2 regions of the Peribacillus sp. NPDC101480 genome follow, and region 1 is predicted to be linked to the other one. Evidence: riboswitches for the same ligand, from Rfam matches in the RefSeq annotation. Region 1 holds a riboswitch; the other holds the start of a gene.

The links. A riboswitch is a leader RNA that binds a small molecule or an ion and turns the genes downstream of it on or off. The one in region 1 is predicted to bind thiamine pyrophosphate.
Region 2: another riboswitch for thiamine pyrophosphate. It lies ahead of ACQKMF_RS03070 (ABC transporter substrate-binding protein); the one in region 1 lies ahead of tenA (thiaminase II).

What each region holds. Positions count from the first base shown of each region.
Region 1 is NZ_JBNNSB010000004.1:200,278-205,082, reverse strand. It holds gene ACQKMF_RS15315 (ABC transporter ATP-binding protein) at 1-78, shown strand, start outside; gene ACQKMF_RS15310 (GDSL-type esterase/lipase family protein) at 121-822, opposite strand; gene ACQKMF_RS15305 (N-acetyltransferase family protein) at 1,044-1,550, shown strand; gene ACQKMF_RS15300 (Spo0E family sporulation regulatory protein-aspartic acid phosphatase) at 1,619-1,813, opposite strand; gene ACQKMF_RS15295 (Fur-regulated basic protein FbpA) at 2,067-2,255, opposite strand; SAM riboswitch class I at 2,431-2,535, opposite strand; TPP riboswitch at 2,693-2,798, shown strand; gene tenA (thiaminase II) at 2,888-3,577, shown strand; gene thiW (energy coupling factor transporter S component ThiW) at 3,593-4,114, shown strand; gene thiD (bifunctional hydroxymethylpyrimidine kinase/phosphomethylpyrimidine kinase) at 4,083-4,805, shown strand, end outside.
Region 2 is NZ_JBNNSB010000001.1:599,412-604,216, reverse strand. It holds gene ACQKMF_RS03085 (ABC transporter ATP-binding protein) at 1-265, opposite strand, end outside; gene ACQKMF_RS03080 (ABC transporter permease) at 249-1,031, opposite strand; gene ACQKMF_RS03075 (thiamine-binding protein) at 1,028-1,312, opposite strand; gene ACQKMF_RS03070 (ABC transporter substrate-binding protein) at 1,324-2,319, opposite strand; TPP riboswitch at 2,453-2,562, opposite strand; gene ACQKMF_RS03065 (protein-glutamine gamma-glutamyltransferase) at 2,876-3,697, shown strand; gene rarD (EamA family transporter RarD) at 3,765-4,694, opposite strand; gene ACQKMF_RS03055 (amidohydrolase) at 4,775-4,805, opposite strand, start outside.

The DNA of each region.
Region 1 (4,805 bases):
TTATTGCAAAACAATGGCAGATACAAGCAGCTCCATGACTTGCAGTTCCCTCAACTAAAAGCCATATTAAATTCCTAGAAAGCAAGAATGCACAGAATGCCTTTCTGTGCATTCTTGCTTTCATTTGAAATCATAACTTTCCAAAACCCGATTCGCAATGAGCTGATACCCTTTTTCATTCGGATGTAACTTATCACTGAAATACTCTGATTTCTTTTTATCTTCAAAAAGATCATTCGTAGGAATGAATAACATCCTATTGTCTTTATCCGCTATTCCCTTTATTGACTGGTTATAATCGCGAATATGCTTTTCAAGTTTTTGATTTCCTTTAATTGGGTTATATAGTCCCACTACCAAAATATCAGCTTTATCGTTTGCCTTTATGAGTGTTGACGTAATCTTTTTCAGATGGCTGATATACTCCCGTTTACCCTCATTGATTTTTCGATCACTTATTTTCTCCAAGTCCCCGCCGTTACTATTGATCAAGTCATTCGTTCCGATATAAACGATGAAAGTATCGGCTTCATCAAGTTTCGTTTTAATGCGGTAATCATCAAGCTGTTTCATCACCCCATCCGTTTCCTGCCCTTTTATACCGTAATTCCAAAAACTCACTTTTTGTTCCGATTCCGGGTTATTCAATTCATCCTCCAGGCCTTCTATATATCCTTCTCCGTCCTTATCCCCTTTTCCATAGGTTAACGAATCTCCAAAAGCCATCACCCTTTGCACATCTTCCGACTCCGAGGCCTGAAATTCATATGCAACAAAACATATAACCAGTACTATAATCAAAAAAACTGACAATTTTTTCATTTGGTTCTCCTCTGCCTTTTTACTAGAAGTATTTAATCCTTTACATACCCAAAAAATCTGCAGACTTAACATAAAAAAGGAATTGTCAGATAAAGAGTAAAAAGTGTATGATAATAAAAAACTTTCAATGGATTGGGTGTCAATTCACCGTCCCTTAAACAAAAAAACGGGATTACCCTTCATTCTGGAGATTGAATAAATGATAGTTAGGAGATTACATCATGGAAGAGCTCATAGAGTTTAGAGAGGCAGAACTATCTGATTTACCTAGAATTGTTGAAATATATAATTCGACAATTGCTTCAAGAATGGTCACGGCAGATACGGAGCCTGTATCCGTCCAATCGAGGGTTAAATGGTTTGAGGAACATCATTCAGAAAGTAGACCGCTATATATCATTACTATAGAAGGGAAAACTGCTGGATGGATAAGCTTTCAATCCTTCTATGGCCGACCGGCATATAATTCCACTGCCGAAATCAGCATTTATATTGATGATTATTTCCGGGGAAAAGGAATCGGACAAATTTCGATTCAAAAGGCAATTGAATTGAGTCCAAAATTAGGTATTAAGACTATATTGGGTTTCATTTTCGCCCACAATATACCTAGCCTTAAGCTTTTTTCCAAATTCGGGTTTGAAGAATGGGCACATTTACCTCAAGTTGCCGAGCTGGATGGCATTGAGCGGGATTTGATCATTCTTGGTAAACGTGTCGATATTTAATATAATTTTTTAGAGCTATTGCCTTGAGCAGTAGCTTTTTCAAATTAATACAGGTCGAATTGGCTAATTTAAAAATACCGATATGCGTTTTGGAGGGAAAAATATTCTGACTCACTTTTACTTGCTAACGCATTTAATAGCGTATCCAATTCTTGACTGGCCTGAACAGTAAGCAGACTTGTTAAGCCGTAACTTGCTGCCAATTTGATCATTTCCTGTCTCTTTTCTTCTACCCTTTCTATAGTTACTTTACGGCAAGGCATTATATGCCACCTCCCATTTATTCAATTTTTTTACACTTTCATCATAATTAAACTACTAGTTAAAATCAACTATTTTACAGAAATAAAATGTGTTATTTTATAGGTCAAATGTGATAAAACACCTACTTTTTTCTTTAATTATGTATATTTTATGTCATTTTCTATTAAACGCAAAAAAGCATCCACTAGTGTATACTGTGAATGCTTACATCATATCCCTTATCCAAGAGCCCAAAATATAGTCCATCGCTTACTATGTCATCCATTCAGAAGGTGACTCGTTATTAGGTCTATTTATAACAATCTTATATTCATCTTCAAGCACTTTTAATGGGGCATCATAAAGGTGCCTTTCATCAGAGGTTTTGTATACTCCATTGGCCAATAGCTCTTCAATGAGCTTTGCCTTCCTCTGTTCAATCCTCTTAAATAATTCTGCCATGTAAATGGCTCCTTTCCTAGTCATCCTAGAGCCTGCTTCTAGTTAGCTAACTTTATCAACTTGTTTGATTTTCACCAAATTATATATACCTTTTCTATTATGTCACTAAACGTTATTTCCCAAAAATAAAAGCCCCTTCTAATTCAAGAAGAGGCTGACTGTGTCCGTACGGCTCTTCTTATCTTCCAAGCATATGCTTGTTGGATTTAGCACAGTTCCCAAAATGGGTCCGCTGCCGAGGTTTCTTTGGGCCAAGTCCCTCCACCTCTCTGGATAAGAATTCGATATATAAATGATGTAGAAATGATTCTACCCTAATAATTATCAAAAGTCAATTACCTGGTTCTCCCTTTTTTTCTGGACATTACATGCTCCCTCTTCAAATACGGGTTGCATTTTCTTGTCTTTCTGATATGATGTCAGTAATTACATACAATTCACACCACTAGGGGAGTCTTTTTTAAGACTGAGATGGAAATAGTTTCCGGACCCTTTGAACCTGAACCGGCTCATACCGGCGGAGGGAAGTGGATGATATCGTCCATTTACAGACTATATCCATCTACCCCGTTCCGTATTCAGGAACGGGGTTTTTCATTATCTATGGGAACCATTCTAAAGGAGGATGAACAATGGAGAATATTAAAACAGAAACATTCAGTGATAGACTTCATGCACGGGCAAAAGAGATTTGGAAAAGGAATCATTCACATCCCTTTGTCCAGGCAATTGGAAATGGTACGCTTCCTGAAAAGAAATTTGCCTATTACATGAAGCAGGACTATATCTATCTCATGGATTATTCCAAGCTCTTTGCTTTAGGTGTCATCAAAGCCCATAACATCGAAACCATGGCAAAGTTTGCGAGTATTTTAAATGAAACCCTTCAAGTGGAAATGGATATCCATCGGCAGTATGCTTCCGAATTCGGGATCAGTTCCAAGGAATTGGAAGAAACAGAACCTACTCCCACCACTCTAGCCTATACAGGTTACATGCTAAATGCAGCTCAGCATGGGACATTGGCAGACTTGATCGCCTGTCTCCTGCCCTGCGCTTGGGATTACTATGAAATAGGTTTGCTATTAAAAGAACAAAATGGAGCAGCATTGGAAAACAATCGCTACGCAGATTGGATAAGGTCCTATTCATCACCTGAATTCGGGGAAGCACACAAGTGGCTGATCGCATTGTTGGAAGAATTGACGGAAGGCATGCCAGAAAAAGAACTTCTTAGATTAGAAAAGCACTTTTTGGTTACTTCCCGATATGAATATTTATTCTGGGATATGGTTCAAAATGAGCAGGATTGGCCGCTGTAGGTCGCAGACATGATGATGAATCCTATCAAGAAACTGACGTTGACTGCCATGATAACGGCTATAACGACACTGACCAGTTCATTTATTTTCATCCCTGCAGGATTTGCAAAGGTCTTTCCTATTCAGCATCTGGCAAATGTCCTCACGGCCGTTCTATTGGGGCCTGCTTATGCTGTGACACAAGCTTTCCTAGTTTCCATCATTAGAAACATTTCTGGTACCGGTTCAATATTCGCCTTTCCCGGGAGCATGATCGGTGCACTTTTGGCTGCCATCCTTTATCGAAAAACACAAAGCTTAAAATTCGCTTGTTTAGGTGAAGTGATCGGGACCGGCATTCTCGGTTCCATGGCCTGTTATCCACTTGCCATCCTCCTATTAGGAGAAAAAGCTGCTCTTTTTGGTTTTTTACCGGCTTTTATGCTCAGTTCATTCGCAGGTGCGATTCTAGCTTTCATATTACTTAAAATACTTTTAAAAAATAATTATATGAAGGGGTTTTTTTATGAAAACAGCATTAACCATCGCCGGCTCTGATTCAGGAGGCGGTGCTGGAATACAAGCGGATTTAAAAACATTTTCTGCACATGGGGTCTTTGGAATGTCTGCCATAACAGCAGTAACCGCACAAAATACAATGGAAGTCCGTTCAGTACAGCCAATTGAAACAGCTATCATATCGGACCAAATTGCAGCTATATTTGAAGATATTCCTGTCGATGCAGTAAAAATAGGCATGCTTGGATCAAAAGAAATCGTGGAAACAGTCGCTGCGTCCCTTAAAACCTTCATGCCTGCCATCGTTATCCTTGACCCTGTCATGATTTCCAAAAGCGGCCACCATTTGCTCGACGAAAAGGCTGTCTCCGCCTTAAAAATGGACTTACTTCCATTTGCAACACTTGTAACACCAAATGTACCGGAAGCGGAAGTGCTTACTGGCATGTCGATTCGGACGAAACAAGATTTCTACAAGGCATGCATTTCAATACAAGAAATGGGTCCCAAAGCCGTTTTACTTAAAGGGGGCCATGCAGCGGGAAATCCAAATGATCTTTATTATGATGGGACTGACTTCCACTGGATCAAGGGAGAGCGCATACATACAAAAAACACTCATGGTACGGGCTGTACCCTATCATCCGCCATTACATCAAACCTGGCAAATGGACTGCCCTTGCAAGAGTCGATCGAACAGGCCAAGACTTATATTTCTGAAGCGATACGC
Region 2 (4,805 bases), on a different contig from region 1:
CCGTTCTCCAAGGTAAAAGGGAAGGCTGCTGCGGCATATAGCTGATATGGCCCTTTAAACCATTTATCTTTTTACCATCCAGTGAAATGATGCCATGATCCGGCTTCAAAATACCTCCGATCAAGTGGAACAAAGTACTTTTACCGCTGCCCGATGGCCCAAGGATCGTGACAAATTCCCCATCATCCACACGAAAATTCATGTTCTCCAATATATTCTGTTTACCATCGAAAGAATAGGAGACATCTTTAATTTCCAGCTTCATCCTTGCCGCCCTCCTTTCTCTTCCAAGAAACTAAGTATTTCTCCAGGAAGGTGATGATTCCAAAAAAGACCAGGCTCATTCCCATAATGATGAAAATGGCAACAAACACTCGGTCTGTCCTGAACGCAGAGGACGCGAGCGTCATATAAACACCAATCCCCGATTTTGCCCCGAGCCACTCTGAAATAACCGCACCCATTACGCTATAGGTGGCCGAAATTTTCAGGCCGGAGAAAATGAACGGGATTGAGTGAGGAAATTCCAGCTTCCAAAATAACTGGTTTTTCCCCGCTCCCATCATCTTGAAATAATGCTTAAGTTCGTATGGTGTCTGGCGAAAACCGTCCAATGATGCAACCGCAACCGGAAAAAAACATACGAGCGAAATCACTATTAGCTTAGGCAGCATGCCAAAGCCAAACCAGATCACCAATAGCGGGGCCAAAACTATGATAGGTATATTTTGTGATAGTATGAGCAGAGGATAAACCGCGTCCTTCACACCTGGAAATAGGTGTAAGGTTGCAGCAACCAATAAGCCGATGCAGCTTCCAATAAAAAAACCCGACAACGCAAGCTCGGTTGTCGATATAAGGTGTCCGTAAAGATTGCGCGACGACTCAATTCCTTCAATGAAAATGGCCGATGGAGCGGGAAGCAGCCATTCTTCAACCTTCAATAAGACTGTCACTGACTCCCAAACTATCAGCAACAATAATAAAAGAAAGAAGGGAGCCCCCTTCTTCCAAATTCCCCTTCCGATCATGCCCGATATTTCTCCGTTAACGTATCCATCGTAATCCCGCTTGGCTGATATAATATTTTCACTTGGGAAATGACATTCGGCGATCCTATTTCGATCATTCTTACATTCATTTTTTCTATCACGGCAAAAAGTTCGGAAAGCTCGCCCTCCATTGTCGTTTCAAGGGGGTGAACCTCATACTTGACACCAGATTCTTCAATGATCTTGATTGCTTCATCGACCATAGGGATGACATTTTCCCCTTTAGGAATAATTTGTATACTAATTAATGAATTGGCCATCGTATTTCCTCCTATTTTGGTAAAAATTCATTGGTAAATGCCTTTTCAGGATCGAAATCACCTTCAAGAAGCTTGTTTTCAGTCATCCAATCACTGTAATTCTTCCAGATTTCCAGTTTTTGTTCACCCCAACGCGGAGCATCATCCTGATACTTGGCTGCAAGCCACTCCTGGCTTTTCTTAACTAGTTTTGCATCAAGATCCGGCGCAGACTTAATTAACATGTCTGCTGCATCAGCAGGATTCTTAATCGCAAACTGGTACCCTTTTGATGCTGCATGAACGAATGCTTTAACAGTTTCGGGATCTTCTTTTATCATCTTTTCATTTGTAGTCAAAACAGGCGTATAGTAATCAAGCTTATCAGAGTATTCGGTTAAGTAAACCATATTAAGCTTTTCATTTCGCAACTCAGCCTCAATACCTGTCCATCCATAATAAATCCAGGCAAAATCTATATCCCTTTTAACCGAAGTGAAAAAATCCATGTCTCCTGTATTGACTATATCCACTTTATTTACATCCGAATTTTCTTTTTTCATGAGTGAATCAATAATGGCCTTTTCAACCGGAGAACCCCAGCCACCATACGTTTTCCCTTCAAAATCCTTGGGAGTTTTAATGTTCTTTGCCTCAGGGGAAGCGAATCCAGAGGTATTATGCTGGATGACTGCAGCAATCGAAACAATTGGCACGCCCTGCACGCGGGCCTGTGTTATGCCCTCCTGGTAGCTTACGCCAAATTCAGATTTTCCTGAAGCGACAAGCTTATCCGCTCCAGCTTCACCTGGCATGATAATTTCCACATCAAGACCTTGCTCTTTAAAATAACCTTTTTCCTTGGCAACATACAATCCTGTATGGTTTGTATTCGGTGTCCAATCGAGCACGACCGATACCTTTTTTAATTCTTCATTTTTAGATGCTTCTTCTTTTTCATTAATTCCGCCTGCACCACATCCAGCCAAAAGGAACAACGAAGTTAACAGTGGTAAGAATTTATTCAAGTTATTATCCTCCTACACATCATATAAGATCCATATGCCGGAACCATAATGGGGCTCCAGGGTCTATTCAAATACTGGATAAAAAGCAAAAAACGCCCGAAGATGAATTCGGACGTTAACATACAAAACAGAAAGTCAGTAATAATATGTTCCCTCCGCTGGCATCATCCAGATCAGGTTCAAAGAGTCAGCATCTAAAGGATGCAATCTCAGCCAGCAGTACTGGCCCCCCTACATTTCTCGCACATATGAACTTTTCTCTCTCATTATATCAATTCATAGGGAAAAGGGAATACTAATTTGCTTCTTATCACTAATTGGAAAGGTATTCCTTACTCTTAAGGATATCTAGCAAAACATCTTTTGGAACGAAAATCATTGAAATCAATGTAATTCTGCCTCTTTTCATTCCAATCATTCTTGACTGCAGCGGTGGCTGACAATTTCTAAATAGTCATTTCATTGCAGGCATTCATATAATGAGCATTATCTGTAGACATTTATGTTTACTGGTTTTATAAACCGTTAATTTAATAAGCAAAAGGTGGATATGATCATGATAAAGATTAATCACAGATGGTTAGATGTCAGTCACATCCAACCAGGAATAGCATCTGCTAAGTCGCTTGAAATTCTCCAATTGCTGGATGAAGATACTAACGTTTTTGAATACCGGAATTTTGGAGAGTTTAATTTCGATATACAGCTGCGGCGCCATGTCATTGAGGCAGCGATTTCATTGAATAAAAGTGAGGTAGAATTTTCAACACTTGAGGAATCGCAATCCAATAAACAATATTGGCACCTTTCAAAGGGTGGCACCTTCACCCTTCAGCCAGGGATACTCCCTCATGCTGCACTTCTGGACATTTTCATGAATGGAAGGCTTTATGCTTTCGAATGCGGGACGGCAATAGTCGTCACTTTTTTAAAGGCGATTTTGGATTTGATCGGCCCTAGGAATTTCGATTACCTTTTTTCAAACCTTTTTTTATATGACTGGCGCCCTCCGGAGAATATGGCTCTTAATATTCATCAAGGAAGGGATTATTTACCAGGCGATTGCGTTTACTTCATAAACCCCGATCACGACGAGTCAACTCCTGAATGGCAAGGTGAAAATGCCATATTATTAGGGAATAACCTCTTTTATGGCCACGGAATCGGGATTACCACTTCACAGGGAATCATCAATGAATTGAATAGCAATAGAAAGCCGTACGCAACCAAATCAGCATTCCTGACAACGCATATCATTTTCCTGGATAGTTCCTTCTATAGTCAATTCCAACTAAATAGAGCAAAGCCCGATCACTGTCCTGTCAGCCTTTCCAATTGTATTGTTTCTGAAATAGGTTCGAAGATTTACCTTTCATGACCTCTTTGTTTTATATACCCGCATAAAAAAATGCTTGGGGAGAGATCTCCCAAGCATTTTTTCTTATTCATGCACCAATATTCCCTTTGCCTTTAAGCCTGCGGGCATTCGCCTGACCCCATTTCGTTATGGATAGTGTATAAACGGCCAAGGCTGACCATATGAACAAAAAGGCTAAAAGATGTGCTTTGGTAAAACTTTCATGATAGATGAATACGCCTATCAATAAAGATAAGGTCGGAGCGATATACTGAAAAATGCCAAGCATCGATAACGGGATCTTCTCCGCCCCTTTCGCAAAATATAAAAGAGGCAAGGCCGTGGCAATCCCGCCGCCCACCAGCAGCAAGCTTGTGCTCCCATCTGTAAAGAACTGCATTTCAGACCGGTTCATCAAGTAGATCAGGTAACCTAGGGCCAGAGGCGTTACCATCATCGTTTCAAGAGTCAGCCCGATCGCCGCTTCGGCCTTGATCATTTTTTTTGCCAGACCGTATAATCCAAAGGTCATGGCCAAAACAAGAGAGATCCACGGGATCGTGCCGAAATGAATGCCCAGGATCAAGACTCCGATTCCTGCAAGCAGGAATGAAATGATTTGGGCCCCGCTCAATTTTTCTTTTAAGACTATCACTCCCAATAGTACACTGACTAGCGGATTGATATAATATCCAAGGCTCGTGTCGAGGATCCGTCCTGTATTAACGGCCCAGATGAACACTCCCCAATTAGCTGTAACAAGCAGTGACGCCGTAAGTAATGCCACAAAGAGTTTGGGATTTCCCAATATGTTTTTGACATAGACAAGAAACGCCTGCCATTTTTTCATGAACATCAATAAAACCAGCATGAACACGAAAGACCATAATACCCTCTGAGCTAAAATTTCTATTGCACCGACTCCCTGAAGGAACTTCCAGTAAATCGGCACGATTCCCCACATCATGTAAGAAAGGGCTGCATAAATCGCCCCTTCTTTTTGTTCATCCACTTTCATAACAAGCCTTCTCTCCATTTACATTCCTTTATCTAATTCCATCTAACAATTTTGTATTTCCATTTCTTTTTTTGCAACTGTTAATTTTTATCATACATGATTTTATCATCG